DNA from 4 places in the Ruegeria sp. AF8 genome. Region 3 is predicted to be linked to each of the others. Evidence: riboswitches for the same ligand, from Rfam matches in the RefSeq annotation. Region 3 holds a riboswitch; each other region holds the start of a gene.
What was found. Region 3 has a riboswitch for cobalamin ahead of bluB (5,6-dimethylbenzimidazole synthase). Riboswitches for the same ligand answer to the same signal wherever they lie in the genome.
Positions count from the first base shown of each region.

Region 1: it holds a riboswitch for cobalamin, as region 3 does, so the genes downstream of both, ACR0AO_RS18600 (DUF1636 family protein) here and bluB (5,6-dimethylbenzimidazole synthase) in region 3, are expected to answer to the same signal.
Region 2: it holds a riboswitch for cobalamin, as region 3 does, so the genes downstream of both, ACR0AO_RS08635 (hypothetical protein) here and bluB (5,6-dimethylbenzimidazole synthase) in region 3, are expected to answer to the same signal.
Region 4: it holds a riboswitch for cobalamin, as region 3 does, so the genes downstream of both, ACR0AO_RS18670 (CbtB domain-containing protein) here and bluB (5,6-dimethylbenzimidazole synthase) in region 3, are expected to answer to the same signal.

Region 1 covers NZ_JBQFYW010000014.1:37,362-41,531, forward strand. The annotation lists gene ACR0AO_RS18595 (PhoX family protein) at 1-1,697, shown strand, start outside; cobalamin riboswitch at 2,045-2,250, shown strand; gene ACR0AO_RS18600 (DUF1636 family protein) at 2,328-2,702, shown strand; gene cobW (cobalamin biosynthesis protein CobW) at 2,706-3,761, shown strand; gene cobN (cobaltochelatase subunit CobN) at 3,765-4,170, shown strand, end outside.
Region 2 covers NZ_JBQFYW010000003.1:280,805-284,974, reverse strand. The annotation lists gene ACR0AO_RS08655 (bifunctional 2',3'-cyclic-nucleotide 2'-phosphodiesterase/3'-nucleotidase) at 1-431, shown strand, start outside; RNA gene ffs (signal recognition particle sRNA small type) at 471-569, shown strand; gene ACR0AO_RS08645 (alpha/beta hydrolase family protein) at 599-1,459, opposite strand; gene ACR0AO_RS08640 (TetR/AcrR family transcriptional regulator) at 1,546-2,166, shown strand; cobalamin riboswitch at 2,183-2,389, shown strand; gene ACR0AO_RS08635 (hypothetical protein) at 2,478-2,882, shown strand; gene ACR0AO_RS08630 (protein-tyrosine phosphatase family protein) at 2,922-3,365, opposite strand; gene ACR0AO_RS08625 (DNA polymerase III subunit gamma/tau) at 3,597-4,170, shown strand, end outside.
Region 3 covers NZ_JBQFYW010000004.1:264,486-268,655, forward strand. The annotation lists gene ACR0AO_RS10165 (leucyl aminopeptidase family protein) at 1-445, opposite strand, end outside; gene ACR0AO_RS10170 (hypothetical protein) at 509-898, opposite strand; gene ACR0AO_RS10175 (carbonic anhydrase) at 1,048-1,698, shown strand; gene bluB (5,6-dimethylbenzimidazole synthase) at 1,759-2,526, opposite strand; cobalamin riboswitch at 2,571-2,748, opposite strand; gene ACR0AO_RS10185 (hypothetical protein) at 2,927-3,319, shown strand; gene ACR0AO_RS10190 (aspartate-semialdehyde dehydrogenase) at 3,379-4,170, opposite strand, start outside.
Region 4 covers NZ_JBQFYW010000014.1:52,100-56,269, reverse strand. The annotation lists gene ACR0AO_RS18695 (thiamine pyrophosphate-binding protein) at 1-26, opposite strand, end outside; gene ACR0AO_RS18690 (DUF302 domain-containing protein) at 104-568, opposite strand; gene ACR0AO_RS18685 (DUF1636 family protein) at 716-1,075, shown strand; gene ACR0AO_RS18680 (hypothetical protein) at 1,063-1,545, opposite strand; gene ACR0AO_RS18675 (CbtA family protein) at 1,612-2,304, opposite strand; gene ACR0AO_RS18670 (CbtB domain-containing protein) at 2,308-2,478, opposite strand; cobalamin riboswitch at 2,514-2,723, opposite strand; gene cobF (precorrin-6A synthase (deacetylating)) at 2,748-3,509, opposite strand; gene cobA (uroporphyrinogen-III C-methyltransferase) at 3,502-4,170, opposite strand, start outside.

The sequences.
Region 1 (4,170 bases), on a different contig from region 3:
CCGCGACCCAGGTTCCGCGTTTTACTTTCACTCCGATCGCGGCGCAGACCGACGGTACCGTTCATGTGCCCGAGGGATACAGCTGGAAAATCCTGGCGCGTTGGGGCGATCCGTTGTTTGCGGAAGCTGACGGTTATGACATCTCCGATGGCGGACCGCTGGAGAACTCGGACAAGATCTTCGGCGAAAACACAGACGGGATGGAAACCTTCTCGTTTCAGGGACACGAACTGATTGCCATCAATCACGAATACCCGAACGAAGACATCAACCTGCCGACCGCGCAGGAGGGCAAACCGGCCAGCGCCGAAGACGTTTTGAAACTGCAGAATATTCAGGGCGTGACCGTGATGGAAATCGCCGAGGGACCCGAAGGCTGGACCGTGGTCAGGGACAGCCCGTTCAACCGCCGTATTCATCACAACACGCCGATGAAAATCGTTGGCCCGGCCGCCGGCCACGATCTGCTTAAGACAAAGGCCGATCCGACGGGAACGTCCGCGCTGGGCACGATGAACAACTGCGGTGCCGGCAAGACGCCCTGGGGCACATATCTGACCTGCGAAGAGAATTTTAACGGGTATTTCGGATCATCCGACGAAACCGCCAACTACAGTTCCGAAGTCGAAAGCGGCTACAGGCGCTATGGCATCAAGGCGGCAAGCTGGAACGGCTACGAATTGTTCGATCCGCGCTTCGATACATCGAAAAATCCGCACGAGCCGCACCGCGCGGGCTGGATCGTCGAAATCGACCCGACCAGACCGGACAGCACGCCGGTCAAGCATACAGGTCTGGGCCGGTTCAAGCATGAAAATGCCGAAGTGGTCTTGGCCCCCGATGGCCGCGTCGTCGTCTACATGGGCGATGATGAGCGGGGCGAGTACCTGTATCGCTTTGTTTCCAATGGCACCTATTATCCCGGCGGCTCCACTGATGGGCTGCTGGACGACGGCACGCTCTATGTTGCCAAATTCAAAGACGACGAGACCGGCGAGTGGCTGGCGCTGACCCCGGAAACCACAGGCATGAGCGCTGCAGATATCGCCATTTTCACCCGCATGGCGGCCTCGACCGTGGGCGGCACCACGATGGACCGTCCCGAATGGGTGGCGACGAACCCGATGGCGATCGAGGCCTATTGCTGCCTGACCAACAACAAGAACCGGGGCGTCAAGCCGAATGCCGGTGGCGACGAGACATCGGCCAATGGCCCGAATCCGCGGGACGCCAACAAATATGGTCAGATCGTGCGCTGGCGTCCCGCGCAAGACGATCACGCCGCCGACACGTTCAGTTGGGATCTCTATGTGATGGCAGGCAATCCAACGGTACACAGCGACGCCTATGCCGGATCGCCCAATGTGAACGCGGGCAACCTGTTCAACTCGCCCGACGGCATGGCCATCGATTCAACCGGAATGGTCTGGATTCAGACGGACGGCGATGACGACAATCAGGGTGACTTTGCCGGAATGGGCAACAACCAGATGCTGGTGGGTGATCCGGTGACGGGCGAGATCGCGCGCTTCATGACCGGCCCGAACGGTTGCGAGGTCACCGGGCTTGCCTGGTCCGGCGACCGCCGCACGATGTTCGTGGGTATCCAGCATCCCGGCAGCAACTGGCCGGATGGCGGCACTCCACGGTCGGCCGTGATTGCCATCAAGCATGGCGACAATGCGCCGATCGGGTGATCCGGGCATCCTCCAACAACAATCTCCCCCGGTGAACAGCACCGGGGGCCCAGTCAGCGCCTGAGGTTCCGAGCCCATTCGTCTGCCTTCCGGTTTCCCGCCCGGCAATCCCTACGAAACGCCAGGACGTAAGGGCCGATGCGGCAGAGCGCGGGGCCACCGATTCCCTTTGAGCAACCGAATTGCCCGATCCGTGCCGGACATGTGCGGCCCCTGTCCCGCCGCCTGCTCAAGGTCCGGTCACGCGAAAGACCGACCACCGATGCCGCTGGCTGATCGGGGCGGGTCGCTTTTCGCCTCTGCCCGTTCACATCGGCATCGGCGCGCTTGACAAGTCCCCTGCCCTTGCCGCATGTCCGCGCTGTTGGTGTCTGTGCAGACAGATGAAAAGGGAATGCGTCAGCGGTTTTCCGTCAAACGCAGCCGCCCCCGCGACCGTGACCGGAGAGGGTGCCCATAGCCACTGGCCCAAAGGCCGGGAAGGCGGGACACCCGACAGGGACAATCCCTGACATCCGTAAGCCGGGAGACCTGCCAACGCCCGAAGACAAGACCGGACGGGGTGTTCCGGTGTCGGGCCATGGCCCGGATGATGCCCCGTCCCGAGAAACCTTTAAGGGGGGATGAGACGTGACCAAGCCTGCGCCAGTCGAATTGCTGGTCTGCACCACCTGCCGACGCGGCCTGCCTGTCGAGGATGACGCCCAGCGCCCCGGCGCCTTGTTGCACAAGGCATTGACCGATGCCGCTCTGCCCGACGGAATACAACTGAAACCGGTCGAGTGCCTGTCGAATTGCGATCAGGGATGCTCGATCGTGTTGCGTGGCGGGCCGGAACGCTGGACCTTTGTCTATGAGAACCTGAACGAGACCGATCATGTCGGCATCATCGTCGATGGCGCAACCAAATACCTGGCCACCGAGGACGGTCTGGTCAAATGGCGCGAGCGCCCGGAACATTTCCGCAAAAACTGCGCCTCGCGCATTCCCCCGATTGGAGCCTGAGAAATGAGCAACCTCGAAAAACTGCCCGTCACCGTGATCACCGGCTTTCTCGGCTCGGGCAAGACCACGCTGGTGCGCCACCTGATGCAGAACCCGCAGGGCAAGCGTCTGGCGGTTGTCGTCAACGAGTTTGGCGATGTCGGTGTCGACGGCGATATCCTGAAATCCTGCGCTATCCCGGATTGCCCGGCGGAAAACATCATGGAATTGGCCAATGGCTGCATCTGCTGCACCGTGGCTGATGACTTCATTCCGACCATAGAGGCGCTGATGGCGCTGGAGCCGCGCCCCGATCACATTCTGATCGAAACCTCCGGCCTCGCCCTGCCCAAGCCGCTGCTGAAGGCCTTCGATTGGCCCGATATCCGCTCAAAAATCACCGTGGACGGCGTGATCGCTCTGGCCGATGCCGAGGCGGTGGCCGCCGGTCGTTTCGCTCCGAACGTCGAGGCGGTGGATGCCCAGCGTATGGCCGACGCTTCAATCGACCACGAAACGCCCCTGTCCGAGGTGTTCGAGGATCAGATTTCCTGCGCCGACATCATCCTGCTGACCAAGCCCGATCTGGCGGGTCCCGAAGGCGTTGCCAAAGCCAAGGAAATCATCGCCGCCGAGGTCCCGCGCCCACTGCCCGTCGTCGAAGTTGCCGAAGGTGTCGTGGACGTCCGAGTTGTGCTGGGCCTTGAGGCCGCGGCCGAAGATGACATGGACGCGCGGCCAAGCCATCACGACGGTCACCATGATCACGAACATGACGATTTTGAAAGCATCATCGTCGAGCTTCCGGAACAGACCGACCCGGCGCAATTGGTCGCCAATATCGAACGTTTGGCCAATGAACTAAACATCCTCCGAGTCAAAGGCTATGCTGCCGTTCAGGGCAAACCCATGCGCCTGCTGGTGCAGGCTGTCGGCGCCCGCGTGCGTCATCAGTATGACCGTCCGTGGAAACCGGGCGAAGAGCGCCGTTCGCGTCTGGTGGTCATTGCCGAGCATGACGACATCAAAGCGGCCGCAATCCGCGATATCCTCGTGGGTGTAGCCGAGGCCGCCGAGTAAGCCATGCACGTCGTCTTCCGCGAAAGCCACGGGCTCGAGGAAACCGAGACCCCAACCGATCTGGGCCAGAGCCCGGCGGATCTGGTGGCGCTGTCTTTTTCGGACAGCGACCTTGGCGCTTTCGCGGCGGGCTGGCATCGCGGGGGCGGCCCCGAGGGGCGCATGCCGACAATGCGTCTCGCCAATCTGGCCGCGCTGAAACATCCTCTGTCCGTCGACACCTATGTTGAACAAACGCTTGAAGGGGCCAAGGGCATCCTGATCCGCCTGATTGGCGGGGTGCCCTATTGGTCCTACGGTTTGCAGCAGGTTCTGGCGCTGGCGCAGGCCAAAGGCATCGCCCTGGCCGTACTGCCCGCAGACGGACGCGAAGACACAAGACTGGACGAATACTCCACTCTGCCAGCCT
Region 2 (4,170 bases), on a different contig from region 3:
ACATGATCGATCTGACTTCACCACCTCGATTCCGCCCGGACGGCGGCCTGACGGACCTGACTCACCGGCGCATTCGTGACCTTGTCTGGAACGGCAGCCCCGTCGGTGACCGCCAGAGATTTGTCGTGGCCCTCAACAACTACCGGTTCAATGGCGGCGGTCATTTCTCTGCCCTGAGCGATGCGCGCGGCATCGACATCCCGCCTCTGCGCATTCAGCGCATCTTGAAGGATTATGTCGAGGGGCGCCTTCCAATCGACCCATTGCAGGCGACGGCGCACCCCTGGCGGTTCGCGGAGATGAACGAAACCTCGGTGATTCTGAAAACAGGCCCGGATGCCCTGCGCTATCTTGAAGAGCTTTCAGGCTTTGAACCGGTTCGGCTGGGCGTCGATCCGGGCGGATTCCTGTGCCTGCGCCTGTCCCTGTGACGGGTTGTCTTTGCCCGGCATCTCACCTATATCATCCGGCGAGAGGTTGGCGCGGGCGAGCGCCTCGCCAACCTGGTCAGGTCCGGAAGGAAGCAGCCACAACGAGTCCCGCTTGGGTCGATGTCCAACCTCTCACTATCCGAAAATCACCTGCAAACCGGTTCGGCCTAACCCGAGATGAGCGCGGGCCAGACTGCGGCATTTCTGCGTGCGAACGCCCCCAGATGCCCGACGTTCGTCAATCCGAATTCCTGCGGGGTCAATATGCGCCGGCGTGACCTGTTCCCGTAGACCTCCGCCAGTCGCCATACGCATTTCGGCGGGATCACGTGATCGTCGGAAAATGCGATTAAATCGACCGAGGCGCCACTTCTTTCCCAGTCCGGTCTCGGCAGCGTCTTTCCGGTTTCGGGCAGGTAACTATGCGCGGACGTGCACCACTTTCGCCATTGCCAATACACCTGCGGAGGCAGATCGGAGCCAAAGCCCGTCAGACGTCCCGGCAGATAACCCAAACTCTTGACGAGCAGAGGAACGTGTCCGAACCAGAACAGTCGGGCGAGCGCCTGATACGGCCAGGGATGATCGCGGTGCTGAACCAGCCCAGAACAGACACAGATCATCCGGTCGATCTGTTCAATTCCCGGCTGCAACGGGCCCAGCATCCCGCCAACCGAATGCCCGATGACCCACAGTTTCGCATCCGGAAACCGTTGCCGCATTTCGGCCGTGGCCGCCGGCATGTCGACCAGCGCCCAATCGGCCATCGACGTCGTGGATTTTTTCAGGCGGCCAACCTTGGAATTGCCGAAATCCCGATAGTCGTAAGTCAGGCAGGCCATGCCGTGTTCTCCGGCCAGCCATCTGGCGAAATGCCGGTAATAGTCTTTTGGAACGCCTGTCGCGCCGTTGATCACAACGGCAACCGAAGGCGCCTCTGTCGTGCGATAGAGGCGGGCGGCCAGCATGCGCGTTCCCGAGCGGAACTGAAATTCCTCGACCAGTACCGCATCCTGAGCATCCAACATAGCGCCATTCCTCGATGATCTAGACCAATCGGTCTACACATCCCCCTCTGGACCAATCGGTCCAATGATGTCAATAATCCCCGCAAATGACCGTACGTCCCTTGCCGACAAAAGAACGTCTGATACGCGCCGCCGCCAACCTGTTCCAGCGGTCGGGTTATCACGGTGTCGGCCTGTCCGAGGTTCTGATGGCGGCTGATGCGCCAAAGGGTTCACTTTACCACCATTTCCCGAATGGAAAGGCCGACCTGGCGCTTGCGGCGGCGACATGGGCGTCTGACGCGATGCTCGGGCTTATCGCCGATTCTTTTGAACCGGCGGAAAGTTTCGAGTCCGGCGCCGAAACCCTGTGCCACAAAATCGCGAAACTTTTTGACAAATCGGGGCAGTGGAACACCTGTCCCATCTCGGCCACCCTGTTCGAAGGGCCCGACAATACAAGGTTCCGCAACCACGCTTATCATCTGTACGAAGGCTGGATTTCCGAAGTTGCGCATCACGCAAAGCGGCTTGGCGTGGCAGAGCCCGGCGTTGCGGCAGATACGCTTTTCGTTTTGCTTCAGGGCGGATGGCAACTGGCGCGGGCAAGGCAGTCATCGGATATCCTGCGTGCCTTGCCGGGCCGACTGCACCCGTCGCCGGGCTCCCCGCGCAAAGATCCCCGGCGCGACGCAGCAAGGGCGCTTGCGAAATGGAAATCTCCTTGACCCGGTCCCGCCCGCCCGCTAGCGATTGAGCGATGGTTTCCGGTCGTGAGCACGGCCGGGATGAAAAGGGAACACGGTGCGGTTCAATTTCGAACCCAAGCCGCGACTGCCCCCGCAACTGTAGGCGGAGAGCACAGCCGAAACACCACTGGCCCATGGGCCGGGAAGGTCGGCCAAGCGACAACCCGCAAGTCAGGAGACCTGCCATCGGAACTGAAACTCGAATTCGGGCGGGGTGTCCGGGCTGGGTTTGACGGCAGCCCGCTGTCTATCCCGTCCATCGCCCTCGTCCACGGCGCGGAGGGCGCAATATGATCTGGAAAACCGACAACCACCTGTTCACGGCAACCCTGTGTCAGAAAACCGGGGAACCCTGCCCCGCATTGGCGCAGATGGCGACAAAGCTGACGCAGGCGATATCGGCGTCAAAATCCGTCACCGAAGACACCTTCGAAATCGACGGAAAATGCGAACTTGGACATTGCGCCGCCGGGTGCGACGCCAGTTTTCGCGCCGATCACACCCGCATCCGAATTTTCTGCGGTGTCGATGCTGACGCCGATGTCGAGCGGCTGAACCGGATCGCGGATGCGCTTTTGAACCCGACTGCGACCGCCTTTCCTTCGGGTTGGGTCAAAACGATGCCCTGCGCGCTTTTGGAGGCGCTTCCCGTCCAACGCAGAACGTCAGAGGCGCCGCACCACGCAGCTTTGTAACCGGATAGCCAAGGCCGCAGTTGGAACCGCAAGCCGGCCTCAGGGCCGGTGCGACACCCTTTGCCCTTTCAGCGCCCAATCCATTTGTGGCTCGGTTTCCACCGCGCAGGGGCGAATTGCGCGCAAGCGCGTCAGCGCATCTGCCGGCTTTTCGCCACATTCCACCATCAGTCTCAGCGCCGCCATCCCTGATCGCCCGCAGCCGCCACGGCAATGGATTAGCACCCGTCCGCCACCAGCCAGAGCCTGTCGGGCCGACGCGCTGGCCACAGCCCATTTCTCCTCGATGCTGCGGGACGGTATCCCGAAATCCTCGACCGGCAGATGCGACCACCGGCAGGCCCGGCCCTGAATGTCCAATCCGAAATGACGCGCCCCATCCTGAATCATCTCGACTTCGGTTGTCATCGAGATCGCAAGGCCCGGTTTCCAGTCGGCAATCGTATCAAGATCGTCAACATAGGTTCCGCCCCGGCCCGGCATCTGGCAAATTGCCAGAGTTCCCCCGCCCACCTGCAGGCCATAGATCACCAGTTGCGACACGATCAGTTCCCCCCCCACAACCAGCGCACTCAGATCCGGAATTCCCAATCGATACTCAGGTGTTTTACCCCGGCTTGTCTGCAATCCAAACCAAAATCGATGCGGCCGCTGTGGACGTGGGCATCGCGGCGCACTACGCTGCGTTTTCAAGACGAATCCGGCAGAGCAGACATGACCGACACCGCACCCGCCCCCTATCAGGTCCTTGCCCGCAAATATCGCCCTGAAACCTTTGCCGATCTGGTCGGTCAGGATGCGATGGTGCGCACGCTGAAAAACGCGTTCGAAGCGGACCGGATCGCGCAGGCATTCATCATGACCGGTATCCGGGGGACAGGAAAAACCACGACCGCGCGGATCATCGCCAAAGGCATGAATTGCATCGGTTCGGATGGAAATGGCGGGCCGACCACCGACCCTTGCGGCAAGTGCGAACATTGCGTCGCCATCATGGAAGGCCGCCATGTCGATGTGATGGAAATGGATGCCGCCAGCCGCACCGGTGTGAACGATATCCGCGAGATCATCGACAGCGTCCGCTACCGCGCCGCCAGCGCGCGCTACAAGATTTACATCATCGACGAGGTTCACATGCTGTCGACCAGCGCCTTCAACGCGCTGCTCAAGACGCTGGAAGAACCGCCCGAACATGTAAAGTTCATCTTCGCCACCACCGAGATTCGCAAGGTCCCGGTCACCGTTCTGTCCCGCTGTCAGCGGTTCGATCTGCGTCGGATCGAACCGG
Region 3 (4,170 bases):
TTTCGGCATTCGCGATCGCCTCAATCCGGCGGGCGTCGATACCGTCGGGCGCGACCAGCAGGGCCCCGGCCGGAGATTGCGACTTATAACGGTCAAAGGCATATCCGGTCAGCAGCCATCCCAGCGCCTCGTTGGCCGCCTCCTCTTTCTTGAGGCCCGATACGATGCGATAGTCGCCCTTGGGCAGTTTTTCTGCGGCGGCGGCCAGCGGGAAACGCTTGCGCGCCCGCTTGGCCGCGTCGCCGTATCCGGCCAGCACGAACCGGACCGCGCCCTCGCCGCCCGGAACCAGAAGCGTCTGCCCCAACGCCCCGGTGAAGCCGTTGGATGCGACCCATCTGCGGATCTCGGTGTCCTGCGCCTCCAGCCAGGTGTCCAGCTCGGACTGTGCGATCACATGCAGGTGCAGGGCATCGTCGGAAGGCGGGGCAAAGGACAGGGTCATGAGCGGCTCGCATCGTTGAATCGTGGCCCAGACTACTCCGCGCCGATCCACCTGCAAGCCATTTCAGACGGAAAGGTTCCGTTGATCCCAAACCGCGGTCAATGACCGCTCTCCAACCCGGATGAGCCGGAACAGCGTGGCGCTGGCGGCGACCTGATCGTCCGCATCCACCGCTTCGGTGACATCGCCGGCGACCCGGACCAGCGCGGTCATGCCGACCTGTTCGGCAATTGCCACCAATGAACGCGCGGCCCTGCGCAGACCCGGCCAGTCACGCTGCCGCCACATCCGTTCACAACCCGACAGACGCAGGGCCAGCTCCTCGATGGCCCGGCACAGCACGTCCTCGGCACCCGAGTCGCCCAGTTGATCATAAAGATTGCCCAGAGGGTCTGGATCCAGACGCACGGACTCCCTCTGAACGAGTGTGATCACTTTTTCCACCACGTTCACCCCAATCATTTCGCACCCCCACGGCACGACGGCATCCTGAGGCCACAGTAGTTCGCAAATGGTTTCCGGGGAGGCAGATAATGTCTCGAATTTTGTTTCAATTCGGATTAGATCACCCTGCAGCACGGAAATCTTCGGGGATCAAAGGAATGGAATTCGCTAAACCTCTGCCAAATTACCTGACCAAGCGCTACCACGGCTGGAAGGCCACCACCTATGCCGAGAACGAGGCCTGGTACCGCACGCTGGCCAGCGAAGGCCAGCATCCGCGCGCCATGGTGATTTCCTGTTGCGACAGCCGGGTGCATGTCACTTCGATCTTCGGGGCCGATCAGGGCGAATTCTTCATCCACCGCAACATCGCCAACCTGGTGCCGCCCTATGCGCCGGATGGCGACCATCACGGTACCAGTGCGGCGATCGAATATGCGGTCACCGCGCTCAAGGTGGCGCACCTGATCGTGCTGGGGCATTCGCAATGCGGCGGCGTTCAGGGCTGCATCGACATGTGCAAGGGGCAGGCCCCACAGCTTGAGGCCAAGGAAAGCTTTGTCGGCCGCTGGATGGATATCCTGAAACCGAAATACGATCTGGTGGCGGATCTCAAGGACAGCACCGAACAGGCCCGGCAGTTCGAAAAGCAGGCGGTGGTGGCGTCGCTGGAAAATCTGATGACCTTCCCGTTCGTGGCCTCTGCCGTCCAGGAGAAAAGCCTTAGCATTCACGGCCTGTGGACCGATATCGGCGCGGGTGGGCTGCAGTGCTACGATCCTGCGGCAGGCAAGTTCGTACCTGTCTGAGATATCAGGGAACGAAGTTTTCCGGGCACCGTACACCGGTGCCCGAACATGCCTTTGCGGTCAGTCCAGCCGTTGTGACAAAAATGTCCCGTCCGCAATCGACGCCTGATCTGCGCACAGGCGTTCGGTCAGCCCCGCATCGGTGCCGGTCTGCCCCCATTGATCATGGTGTACATGGTTCGCGACGGCGAGGCGCGGACGCCAGCCGGCCTTTTCCAACTCAGGCCTGTCGTGAAATCCTCGAACAAGCCCGACGCAAAGATACGCGACAGGTATGACATCCGTGGGCAGGTTCAGGAGTTCTTTCAGCGCGTCATTGTCAAGAATTGAAACCCAGCCGACGCCCAGCCCCTCGGCCCGCGCCGCAAGCCAGAAGTTCTGCACGGCACAGACCGACGAGAACATGTCCATCATCGGAATATGGGTGCGGCCGATCACCACCGGCCCGGCACGGCTGCGGTCGCAAGTGATGCAGATGTTGAACGGCGCCTCAAGGATACCTTCGAGTTTCAGCTTTCGGTAAGTATCGCGCTGCTCGCCCGAGAACATCAGCGCCGCCTCGGCATGGGCCTCGGCAAAAAGGTCATGCACCTGCTTTCGGGTGCCGCGGTCGCGCAGGATCAGGAAATCCCAGGGCTGCATGTAACCCACAGACGGCGCATGATGCGCCGCCAACAGGACACGACTCAGCCGGTCCTCGGGTATTGGGTCAGGCAGGAAATCACCTCGGGTGTCGCGGCGGGTCAGGATAGTACGATAAACCGCTTCGCGGCTCGCCTTGTTAAAGGCATCGGGCGCCAGCAGCGCCGGTTCTGGAATGGTGGCCATCGGAGTCCCCTTGGATGGTCCCGCGCCGCCCGCCGTCCACGCGGACCGCGCCATCCCTCTCGGCCGGTCTTCTGACTCGGGATCATCCCGTGCGAACCCCTTCCCGGCCAAGGCCAGTGGTTCATGTCCGCACAGTCCCCCTTACAGCGTTGGGCACGTCGCGGGTTTGCACCGCGTTCCCGATTCTCCCGACAGGCGGGCACCGAAAGGTGGGCGGACACTAGACACCCATGCAGGGCAGTCAACGAAAAAGAGGCGCGTTTTCCCTGGCCTTGCGTACGCCGCTTGACAGGCTCCTCCAGTTTGGACGGTTCGATCCGCTTCAGTCGAGGCAAGAACTTGTGCGCCATTGTGGCGCGCGTTAGCATTTCTTCCTGTGATTGTTTAAGAGGGATTTGTTATGGCTCGTCATAGTTATGGCCATGCCGTTGAAGGCACGCGTGTTTCGGACGCGAACGTCGAAAGAACAAGGCAAAACAGAGGTCGGACCAAGCCGGGGATAACCGCAACCTATAGGATCGTTTCAGGTGCAATTTGTGTTGTCACAGGGTTCGCCATGCGGTTGGCGGCGAAAACAATAAACGATCCCAGCTTTACCCCGGAAACAGCATCGAATTTCCTGCCCGCGCTGCTGTTCGCGTTTCTGTATCACGTCGTCGTATTCGGCGGCATGTTCATAGCGATTATTTTCTACAAAAGGTACCCGAGGTTCGCCTGGATCATCTTTGCAAACTTCTTTGGCTATACGTGGGCCAGCATATCGATTCGAAGCGGTGGGTTTTTCGGGCTGTAAACAATAGCAAAGAAGGCGACACATTGTATCGCCTTCTGCAATTCCACATCCAACCGGTTTCAACCCTTTTTCAGTACTTCCCGGCCCAGAAGCTCGGCGATCTGCACCGCGTTCAGGGCCGCGCCCTTGCGCAGGTTGTCGCTGACGCACCACAGGTTCAGGCCGTTCTCGATGGTCGAATCCTGACGGATGCGGCTGATGAAGGTAGCGAAATCGCCGACGCATTCCACCGGCGTGACGTAGCCACCGGCCTCGCGCTTGTCGATCACCATGATGCCCGGCGCCTCGCGCAGGATGTCGCGGGCCTCGTCCTCGTCCAGAAACTCTTCGAACTCGATGTTCACGGCCTCGGAATGGCCGACGAACACCGGCACCCGCACACAGGTCGCGGTGACCTTGATCTTGGGGTCCACGATCTTCTTGGTCTCGGCCACCATCTTCCACTCTTCCTTGGTCGAACCGTCTTCCATGAAGACGTCGATATGCGGAATGACGTTGAAGGCGATCTGCTTCTGGAACTTCTTCGGCTCAACTTCGTTGATCGGGTTGTAGACGGCCTTGGTCTGATCCCACAGCTCGTCCATCCCCTCTTTGCCGGCACCGGAAACCGACTGATAGGTCGAAACCACGACGCGCTTGATCCTGGCGCGGTCATGCAGCGGCTTCAGCGCGACAACCATCTGCGCGGTCGAGCAGTTGGGGTTGGCGATGATGTTCTTGTTCTTGTAGTCGTGGATCGCCTGCGGGTTCACTTCCGGCACGATCAGCGGGATTTTGGGGTCATAGCGATAGAGCGACGAATTGTCGATCACCACACAGCCCGCCGCCGCCGCCTTGGGTGCGTAATCCTT
Region 4 (4,170 bases), on a different contig from region 3:
GCCGCGCGGGGCATGGTTTCCTGCATCTCGAACGCTCCGTTCATTCACGACTGGCAGATTGCGGAGTGCGCAGGAAGGTGCAAGCGACTTCACGCCGGTGTGACTATTTTGACGCCGATTCCGCGACGGATTGAAACTTTTCGTCCAGTTCCTGTGCGATGACCGTCAGCGCATCGCCGCCCTCATCCAGATAGGGCGCAAAGACGTGGCTGGGTGTCTTATAGGACAGCGTCGCACTGCCGTCCTCGTTTTCGGTCACATAGAAACGGATCGGTGCTTCGATCATGGCCGCGGTCGAAGTTTCCAGAACGCGGACCGCATAGTCGTTGTTGAAAGCGCCCATAACGCGATTGCCCGGAATGGTGATGCCGCGCGCCGCCGCCGCCTTGGTCGGCCCGGCCTGCGTCACAACGATCAGTCCGTTGTCCTTGATTGCCACCGCCGTGTCCTGGACCAGCTCGTCATAGGTCTTGTTCGTCGGATGCACCTGCCATCCTTCGCGGGGTTCGAGATCACCGGCCCATGCGGGCAAGGCGGCAAGGCTAAGGGCGGTCCACAGACGTTTCATCGTTCCGGCTCCGGTTCGTTGTCAGGCATGTGATGGCAGATTTTGCAAATATCCGGTGTCACAATCCCGTGTCCGGTCAACCATACAGTGCTTGCGTCGACACGGCGAAACCCGCAATAACGGCCCGACGCAGGAAAAGGCCCGCTCATGACCGCACAACGCATCCGTTTGCTGATCTGTTCCAGTTGTCTGGGCACACGCGACCGCGAGACCGAGCGGCAAGCCGTGAGTGCTGCACTGGACAAGGCGGGGATTGCGGATCGGGTCGAACTGACGGAGCACGCCTGTTTCAGTGCCTGCGAGCAACCGGTCGCAGTGGGTTTGCAGGGGCAGGGGTTGGCGTCATATGTCTTTTCCGGTCTCGATCTCGCACAGGATGCCGCCGATATTGCCGGAACCTGCCGGACCTATCTGGACAGTTCCCTGGGCTGGATCGAAGACGCCCGGCCCTGCGGGCGACTTCGCTTGTGTTTGCGGACCCGGATGCCCGCGCTTCAGTCGACCTGAACCGTCACCGAGGCGGTTACAGGCTCATCCTCCACGGTCAGTTGGCTGTGACTGTTGGTGTTGAGCGACACTTTGACCTCGACCTCGCCCTTGGGCAGTTCGCCAATGTGCATCCACTCGCCATAGAGGCGGGCCAGCTTCACGCCGTTGACATAGACATGCGCATGGCCTTCGCCGGGAATATCCTCAAGCGAGGCGTTTTCCGGCGAAAAGCGGAAGTTTTTCGGCATGACATGCAGGTTCCAGCCGGCCATCGGATCTTTGATCAGTTTCACATCGAGGCCCGGGGCATCTGCACCGGCAGGCAGGTTGATGGCCGCGCCATGATCATGGGATTGGGCGCTGCCGTGTTGAGCGGGGTCGCCATGGTCGTGACCATCGAACGTGACTCCATAAGCCGCCGCCGTGACGAAACCGGCGCCGCCACCAAAGATCAGACCTATACCGAAGAGAGCAAGAGAACGGAACATGTGTTTCCTTTTGTCATGAATGTTCCCGCCAGGCACGATGGCCCGGTGGGATGTTTCATTAATCGCTTACGCGTTGGCTTCGGCGCGTTTGCCTTCGGCTTGCCAGAAGTATCCCGCGAATGTCCCCACAAGCACCCAGGCCGCCATGCCGACGCCAAATGCGCGGGCTGCAAACAGGGCGCCCAGTTCGGTTGGGACCGGGCCGGTGAAACTGTCGGGCTCGGCTACGCCAATCAGGTGCGGCGCCAGCAGCAACGCAGCGGCGATCAGGTAGCTGACGACATTTCCGCCAAACGCAATCAGCCACATTGCGACTCCGGTGGCGGCAACGGTACCCGTCCACCAAATTTGGCGGGCAGTGATATCCGTATAAGCCACACCCGGAACTTCGGGAGCCAGGGTCAGCCCCGGCGCAAAGTGGAAGGTGATGAAACCCGCCAGCCCCCACAAAATGCCGGTTCGGGCGTTGACCTCGTGTCCCATGCGTTCGGCAACCGACATCAGAGCCACAACGACCAGGGCGTAGCCCGTATAGGTCAGCATGGCGAAGATGATGCTCAGCCCATCGCGCATCAGATCGAAACCGGGCAATTCCGGTTGTGCCGAAACGGCGTCGGCACCGAAATGCACCAGTTCACCGGACTCGTAGAGTTCGGCATGAAGCAGGACGGGCTGCACAAAAACAAGCTGCAGCAGGGCGGCAATCAGCCCTGCTGCAGCACCAGCGAACAACGCGCTGGTCAGAATGCGACTGAACATGGGTCAGTGGCAGGGAAAGCCAGTTGCGTGGCGCACGTCATGAGCGGCGTCGTGCAGGGCGGATGCCTGTACATGGCCGGTCAGGGTGATAATCCCCAGACCCAGAACAACAGCAAACAGAGCCGGAAGGAAGGCCGAACCGGAAGCAGATGCCTTGAGCGTTTTGGTCGTCATTTTAGTCCTCCTGAGCCGCCGCACCCGACGGCCGGTGTTTCGTTTCATGCCTGGCAGGTCTCCTGGCTTGCGGGTCAGCGCCTCTGTTCGCCTTCCCCCCGGACAAATCCGGGAGTGGCTGGTTGAACAGAGGCTCACCGCTTACAGTCGCGGGGGCGGCTTTGGCTTTGACCACAGCTGTGGCCGCACCAAATTCCCTCTTGGCACCGGAACGCTCCGGCAGGACCAGACTCTTTCATTTAGCCGTTATGCAACGGATGGCGCAATTCTCAATTGCGACCATTTTTTTCATTTTCGCGCTTCCGCAGCAAATAGATGTCCATGATCCAGCCGTGATCGGCCCGCGCGGTTGCGCGGGTTTCCAGAATCTCGTCCGCGACTTCGGCCAGCGGGCCGCTGATCAGAAGCTCTTCCTTCATGCCGACATAAGCGCCCCACCAGATATCGAAATTCTTCATCTCGAGGCATTGGAACGAGCATTCGCCATCCAGCATGACCGCGACCTTACCGGCGCCGTCCGGCCAGCCTTCTTCACGGATGCGGCGGCCGGTGGTGACAATGTAGGGCGCGCCGATATCGTTGACCGGAATGGCATGCGCCGCCGTCAGCGCCTGCAGTGCGGTGATGCCGGGAATCACCCGCGTGGCCGGTTGCGGTTTCAGCCGTGAGGCGATTCGCAGCGAGCTGTCATACAGTGACGGATCGCCCCAGATCAGCAGCGCCACATGGCGGGCATCGGGGTGGGCGGCAATCGCCTCGTGCCAGCGCAGGGCAATGGCGTCGTGCCATTCGTCCACGCCGCGCAGATATCCCTCATCGGTGCGCCGTTTGGGGATGTCGAAATAGGCAATTCGTGGCTGCGTATTGGTGATCTGTGTGATGATCTTTTCGCGCAGTCCGGCGAGGTCGGCCTTGTTCTCGCCCTTGCGGGGAATGAGGATCAGATCCGCCGCCCGGATCGCCTGTGCGCCTTGAAAGGTGACATGATAGGGGTTGCCAGTACCGATGCCGATCAGGTTCAGTTCATACATCCCCGAACTCCGCCAATGGGCCATACAGAATCAGGGCCGGGGCGGTGCCGATTTCTGCCGACAGTTTGTTGGCCAGCCCGCCTATCGTCGAGCGGTGCAGGGTTTGTTCGGGAGTCGAGACCGATTCCGCCATCAGCGCCGGGGTGTCCAATGGCAGGCCATGAGCGTTCAGCGCCTCGACCAGCAGCGGAAAGGTGCGCTTGCCCATGAAAACGACGCTGGTGGCGCCGGGATCGGCCAGCGCGGGCAGGTTCAAATCCTGGGGCAGCTTGCCGCTGACATCGTGTCCGGTGACGAACTGCACCCGCCGCGCGGTCAGCCGCCGGGTCAGCGGAATGCCCGCTGCCGCCGCCGCGGCAACCGCCGAGGGGATGCCGGGGATGATCTCGTACTCGATCCCGGCGTCGCGCAGGGCGAGCAGTTCTTCCTCGAGCCGTCCGAACAGGCCACCATCGCCCGATTTCAGCCGCACCACGCGCTGTCCGGTCCGGGCATAATCCACCAGCAAGCGGCTGACATGATCCTGTTTGGGCGATGGGCGGCCCGCGCGTTTGCCCACACCGACCAGATCGGCGTCTTCGCGTGCATGGGTCAAGATCGGGCCGCTGCTCAGATCATCAAAAAGCACCGCGTCGGCCTTGCCCAGACGATCCACTGCCTT